One region of the Nonomuraea sp. NPDC049158 genome, then DNA from elsewhere that is predicted to be linked to it. Evidence: predicted binding sites of a transcription regulator. Region 1 holds the regulator's gene; the other holds the start of a gene.
What was found. Region 1 encodes HrcA, which represses chaperone genes, less so after heat shock. Its sites were predicted from a motif close to TTGGCACTCTCNNNNNGAGAGTGCCAA; they were not measured.
Positions count from the first base shown of each region.

Region 2: the regulator HrcA is predicted to act here: its motif matches at 1,741-1,767, upstream of groES (co-chaperone GroES).

Region 1 covers NZ_JBEZDM010000003.1:27,292-30,700, forward strand. Annotated here, with positions in the region: gene AB0B61_RS07860 (DUF3097 domain-containing protein) at 1-107, opposite strand, end outside; gene AB0B61_RS07865 (hypothetical protein) at 125-889, opposite strand; gene hrcA (heat-inducible transcriptional repressor HrcA) at 1,034-2,047, shown strand; gene dnaJ (molecular chaperone DnaJ) at 2,059-3,198, shown strand; gene AB0B61_RS07880 (ATP-binding protein) at 3,210-3,409, opposite strand, start outside.
Region 2 covers NZ_JBEZDM010000005.1:65,623-69,031, forward strand. Annotated here, with positions in the region: gene AB0B61_RS13175 (hypothetical protein) at 1-172, opposite strand, end outside; gene AB0B61_RS13180 (methyltransferase domain-containing protein) at 352-1,539, opposite strand; gene groES (co-chaperone GroES) at 1,854-2,168, shown strand; gene groL (chaperonin GroEL) at 2,251-3,409, shown strand, end outside.

The DNA of each region.
Region 1 (3,409 bases):
CCGCTCTCGGCGTCCTCCACGACCAGATCGAGTTCGGCGGGCACCTGTGGGATCTTGCCCTTGCCCGGCCGCCGCCAATTCCCCGCTAGAACATCACCCTCGTACACACGGGGACCGTAGCAAATCACCCGCCCGCCGCAAGGCGCTTGCGATGAGAGCTGCGCCGGGTCACCACCATGATGGTCACGATGACGGCGGCCAGCACGCCCAGACCGGGGATCACCAGCAGCGCCGCCACGCCGCCCACCAGGCCTCCCGCAGCGGAGGCGAAGTCGCGGCCGACGCCGAAGCGCACGCTCGTCGGCTCCTGGGTCGTGCAGGTGAACTGGTAGTCGCCCTTGGCCGGCGCGTTGACCACGAGGATGAGCTGCCACTGCGTGCCGTTGACGGTGACCCGCTCGGTGCCGGACGTCTTGGCCAGCTTGGCCTGACCGGGACCGCCGTCGATCCGGCACATGTAGTGGACCTGGCTCTCGCTGGCGAGGTACACCACCGGCTTGTCCGCCGGGTCCAGCGGCACGGTGACGCTCTGGCCCGCCGTGAACGTCTTGGACGGGGCCACCGCGCCCACCGTGTTCAGGATGCCGCTCACGAACACTCCCACCCCGACCAGGCCGGCGAGCAGGGCCAGCCCCCAGGCGACCGCGATCCACCGCAATCGCGGTCTGATCAACTTCGGGTCAACCTGAGGGCCGAACCGCTGCGGCGTGCCGTAAGGTCCGGGCTGGTACGGCTGCTGCTGCCCGTAGGGGCCGGGCTGGGGGTACTGCTGGCCGTATTGCGGCGGACCATATTGGGGCGGCGGCGGGCCGAACTGGGGAGGTTGCCCCTGGTACGGACCCTGTCCCGGCGGTGGACCGTAGGAGGGGGGCTGGGAGTCATCGGTCATATCGGCCAGTGTGCGCCCAATGGGCAGCCACTCGCTAGCTCCGGTGTTATCGCACCTTGTGGGCGGGAGCCGTACACTTGGCACTCGGGAACACAGAGTGCTAGACCTGTCGTTTCCTGAAAGGCAGAGGTAGGAGGTGAGCGCGTGCTCGACGATAGGAAGCTGGCGGTGCTCCGCGCCATTGTCGAAGACTACGTGTCCACCAACGAGCCGGTGGGCTCCAGGGCGCTCGCCGAACGCCACAACCTGAAGGTCTCCCCGGCGACGGTCAGGAACGACATGGCCGCTCTGGAGGAGGAGGGCTACATCACCCAGCCGCACACCAGCGCGGGCCGTGTGCCGACGGACAAGGGCTATCGCCTGTTCGTCGATCGGCTCTCGCAGGTCAAGCCGCTCTCCGGGGCGGAGCGGCGGGCGATCGAGACGTTCCTCGCCGGCGCGGTCGACCTCGACGACGTGGTCACCCGTACGGTGCGGCTGCTCGCGCAGCTCACCCGTCAGGTCGCGGTCGTGCAATACCCGACGCTGACCCGCTCGACGGTCAGGCACGTCGAGCTCGTGCCGCTGCATGACCGGCGGGTGATGCTCGTGCTGATCACCAACACGGGCCGCGTCGAACAGCGGGTGGTCGAGCTGCCCGAAGTGGTGGAGGACACCCGCATCGCGCACCTGCGCGCGGTGCTCAACGCCTCCCTCGACGGCTGCGGCCTGCTCAATGTCCCCGATCAGGTCGCCGACCTGCCGGAACGGCTGCCCGTCGAAGACCGTCCCGTGGTGGCCACTATCCTGTCGGTGCTCCTCGAGACGCTGGTCGAGCGCCACGATGAGAAGATCGTGTTCGCCGGTGCGGCCAACCTCGCCGGGGCCGACTTCTCGACCGGGCTGCGCGACGTGCTCGAAGCACTGGAAGAGCAGGTCGTGCTCATGCGGCTGCTCGGCGAGACTTCCACAGACACCCCGTCCACGCTCACCGTGCGCATCGGCTCGGAGAACCCGTTCCTCCGTGGCACGTCGATCGTCGCAACCGGGTACGGTTCTGGCGACAACGAACTGGCCCGGCTAGGCGTGCTAGGCCCCACGCGGATGGACTATCCCGTGACGATGGGCGCCGTGCGCGCGGTGGCACGCTACGTCAGCCAGATCCTGGCTGCATCATAAGAGGTCGATAAGTGGCAAACAGCGACTACTACGCCACCCTCGGGGTGCGCCGTGACGCCAGTCAGGAAGAGATCAAGAAGGCCTACCGCAGGCTTGCCCGCGAACTCCATCCCGACGTCAATCCGGACCCCGCGACCCAGGAGCGGTTCAAGGAGATCACGCAGGCCTACGAGGTGCTGTCCGACGCCAACAAGCGTCAGATGTACGACCTGGGCGGCGATCCCTTCGGCGGCGCGGGCGCGGGCCAGGGAGCGGCCGGCTTCGGCGCGGGCTTCCCGTTCAGCGACATCATGGACGCCTTCTTCGGTACGGCCGGCGGCGCGCGCGGCCCCCGCTCGCGGGCCAGGAGAGGGCGCAACGCGACCATCCGCGTCGAGCTCGACCTGAGCGAGACCGCTTTCGGCACGACCCGCGAGCTGGTCGTCGATACGGCCGTGCTCTGCGAGGTCTGCCAGGGCGCGGGCGCCGCGTCCGGCACCCACCCCGACACCTGTGACATGTGCAACGGGCGCGGCGAGATCTCCCAGGTCACCCGGTCGTTCCTGGGTCAGGTCATGACCTCCAGGCCGTGCCCCCAGTGCGGCGGCTTCGGGACGATCATCCGCCACCCGTGCCAGGAGTGCTCGGGTGACGGCCGCGTGCGCACCCGCCGTACGATCAAGGTCCGCATCCCCGCGGGCGTCGAGGACGGCACGCACATCCAGCTCGCCGGCGAGGGCGAGATCGGCCCCGGCGGCGGCCCGCCCGGAGACCTGTTCCTGGAGATCGTCGAGCGCCCGCACGAGATCTTCGAGCGGCGCGGCGACGACCTGCACTGCACGGTCCAGATCCCGATGACGGCCGCCGCGCTCGGCACCAACCTCGCCGTGGAGACGCTCGACGGCTCCGAGGAGGTCGACGTGCGGCCGGGCACGCAGTCGGGCCAGGTCATCACGATGTACGGCAGGGGCGTGCAGCGGCTCAACGAGACGGGCCGCGGCGACCTGCTCATCCACGTCAACGTGGAGACCCCGCTGCGGCTCGACCCGGCGCAGGAGGACCTGCTGCGCGAGCTGGCCAAGCAGCGTGGTGAGGAGCGGCCGCCCGGGAAGTTCGCCCCCGGGCAGCAGGGGTTCTTCTCACGGCTGCGGGACGCCTTCAACGGCCGCTGAGCGGGAGGCGGTCAACGGCCGTTGACCCGTGAGGGCACCAGGAGTTCGCCCGGGAGGGCCACCCGGGCCGTGATGCCGTGTGGCGGCGACTCGTCCAGCCACACGCGCACGCCGAGCCGCTCGGCCAGCCGGCCCACCACGTAGTGGCCGAGGTAGCGGGTGGGGGCGGCGAAGAAGCGCCGTTCGCCACGGAGCCGGGCGTTCGCCGCGG
Region 2 (3,409 bases), on a different contig from region 1:
GCAGCCACTCCATACCCTCAAGGCGCTGGCGGATCTCGTCGAGGACGGCACCCTGGGTCCGCTGCTCGTAGACGTGGTCCTGAGACGCACGCGCGAGCAGGTCCCGCATCCTTTCGGAGATGGCGGAATCGCCGCCTGCCTGGAGAAGGGTGGTGTGGTTGGAGTGATCCACCGAAAGGCTCCTTCGCTCGCCGACGGTCTGCCGCGCAGCGGTGGGACAGGTCCGGTTTGCAGATGAAACGAGAACGCGGCTAACCGCCAAAGGGGGAGGACTCCCGCGTGCTCACCTTAGCCGCTCGATCAAGGTTCGTCAGGAGCGAAGTAAAAGATCGGGGTTGGCCCGAGAACGTCCTACTTTGTCATTTGCGCAGGTGGGGATGGGTGACAAATCAGGACGGAAGGCTTATCCATGATTCGGGTAAGCATGATTACCGCAGATTTGTCACCCGAAAGTCGCAGGTCATTTCTGAGCCGTTCGATGTCTACCGCTGAGGCTCGCTTCTTGATGACGACATTTCCGACTTGCCGCTCGCGGAGGGTGGCGCGGAGGCGCTTCAGCGAGAATGGCAGCACGTCTTCCACCGCGTACCGCGCGGCCCATGGGGTGTCGAACGGCTCGTCGCCGGTGATGTAGGCGATCATCGGGTCGGGGAGGCGGCCGCCGACCATCTCGGCGACCTCTCCGACGAGGTGCGCGCGGATCGCGGCCCCGTCGGGTTCGTACATGAACCGACCGACGGGGCCGGTCGGCGCCTCGGCCCCGCGCGCGACGAGTGTCTCCCCGCCGGGCAGCAAGGTCGCCCGTCGCACCGCCCCTTCGGTGGGGCCGGTCCAGAGGGCTGCCTCCTTCACCTCGCCCTTGTACGACACCCACTCGGCCTCGGCCTCGTCCGGGATGAATTCGTACGGGATGCCCGGAGCCACCTTCAAGCAGGCCCGTCCGGCCCTGGCGACCAGGTCGAGCACGACCGGCCACGGCGGCGAGTAGGCCATGGGGTCGAACGTCCTGCCCCGGCTCGTCCGGCGGGCGGGGTCGGCGAACAGCCAGTCGTAGTCCTCCGGCGAGACCGTCGCCGCGTCGGCCTCGCGTACGGTGACCCGATCCGCCAGCCCGAGCGCCTCCGCGTTGGCCCGGGCGACGGCGACGGTCAGCGGGTCGAGGTCCACGGCGTCCACGACGCAACCGGCGCGGGCCAGGGCGAGGAAGTCGCCGCCGATGCCGCAGCAGACGTCCACGACCCGCGTCCCACCGGCGGGTCCGGCCAGGCGGCGGGCCCGGTGGGCGCCGACCTCGGCTCGGGTGGCCTGCTCCAGGCCGTGCGGAGTGAAGTACATGAGTGCCGCGTCGGCGCCGAACTTGGCCTTGGCGCGCTCGCGCAGCGCCGCCTGGGTGAGCGCAGCCGAGGTGAGGGCGGCGTCGTACGACCTGCGCAGCCTCGTCGCCGCGGCCACCGGATCGGCTCCCACCACCTCGACGGCCTCGGCGAGTGCGCGCTGCCCGCGCGGGGTGAGCAACTCGGTGAAGGCGTCGAGATCCACGTCACCCGACGTTAGCGTCTCCCCGCCGCACTCCAGCCTGCCGGTGGGCGCGTACGGTGGCAGGTGGAGGGGCACGTCTGCCCTGCGCCAACAGTGCGTGTCACCCCAATTAGCCTCAACCTTGGGCAAGCTCTTGGGCCTTATCGCTCTGAGCAGACGCGTTCGTGTTGACTGTCAAGCCCCTCTTGCATATGTTTCCTGTTGGCACTCTCCCCTTGAGAGTGCCAACGTGCGACGAGGCAGGTCTGACACCCGCGACGGCAGGCCCCGCTGGTCGCCTCTTCTAGATCATTCAAATCTGAAGGGGAGGTCCGATCGTGACGACCGCCACCAAGGTTCCCGTTAAGCCGCTCGGCGACCGCATCGTGGTTCAGCCGCTTGAGGCCGAGCAGACGACCGCTTCCGGCCTTGTCATTCCTGACACCGCCAAGGAGAAGCCGCAAGAGGGCAAGGTCCTCGCGGTGGGCCCGGGCAACTGGGATGAGGACGGCGACAAGCGTATTCCGCTCGACGTCGCTGAGGGCGACATCGTCCTCTACAGCAAGTACGGCGGCACTGAGGTCAAGTACGGCGGCGAGGAGTACCTCGTGCTCTCCGCCCGCGACGTTCTCGCGATCATCGAGAAGTAAGCCGGATGCGTCGGGCCCCGGGCGCGCGTCTCGTCTGAGCGCGTGCGGCCGGGGCTTTCGACGCTAGGAGAGGACTTTCAGCATGGCGAAGATCCTAGCGTTCGACGAGGACGCACGCCGCGCGCTTGAGCGTGGCGTCAACGCCCTCGCGGACGCCGTGAAGGTAACCCTCGGCCCCCGTGGCCGTAACGTCGTCATCGACAAGAAGTTCGGTGCTCCGACGATCACGAACGACGGCGTGACAATCGCTCGTGAGATCGAGCTGGAGGAGCGTTACGAGAACCTCGGCGCCCAGCTCGCCAAGGAAGTCGCCACCAAGACCAACGACGTCGCTGGTGACGGCACCACCACCGCGACCGTCCTGGCTCAGGCGATGGTCCGCGAGGGCCTGCGCAACGTGGCCGCCGGCGCCTCGCCGCTGTCGCTGAAGCGCGGCATCGACAAGGCCGCCAAGGCGGTCAGCGACAAGCTGCTGGCCAGCGCGCGCCCGGTGGAGGACAAGAAGGAGATCGCGAACGTCGCGACCATCTCCGCCCAGGACGCCAAGATCGGCGACCTGATCGCCGAGGCGTTCGACAAGGTGGGCAAGGACGGTGTTCTCACCGTCGAAGAGTCCAACGCCATGGGCATGGAGCTCGAGTTCACCGAGGGCATGCAGTTCGACAAGGGCTACCTGTCGGCGTACATGGTGACCGACCCCGAGCGCATGGAGGCCGTCCTCGAGGACGCCTACATCCTGCTCACCCAGGGCAAGATCTCCTCGATCTCCGACTTCCTGCCGCTGCTCGAGCAGATCGCCCAGACCAAGAAGCCGCTGCTCGTGGTCGCCGAGGACGTCGAGGGCGAAGCCCTGGCCGTCCTGGTCACCAACAAGATCCGCGGCACGTTCACCTCGGTCGCCGTCAAGGCTCCGGGCTTCGGCGACCGCCGTAAGGCCATGCTGCAGGACATCGCCATCCTCACCGGTGGCCAGGTCGTGAGCGAGGAGGTCGGCCTCAAGCTCGAGAACGTCGGCCTCGAGGTGCTCGGCAACGCCCGCCGCATCGTCGTGACGAAGGACAACACGACCATCGTCGACGGCGGCGGCGACCAGCAGGCGATCGAGGACCGGGTCAAGGAGATCAAGATTGCCATCGAGCAGTCTGACTCCGACTGGGACCGCGAGAAGCTGCAGGAGCGCCTGGCGAAGCTGGCCGGCGGCGTGTGCGTGCTGCGCGTCGGTGCCGCCACCGAGGTGGAGC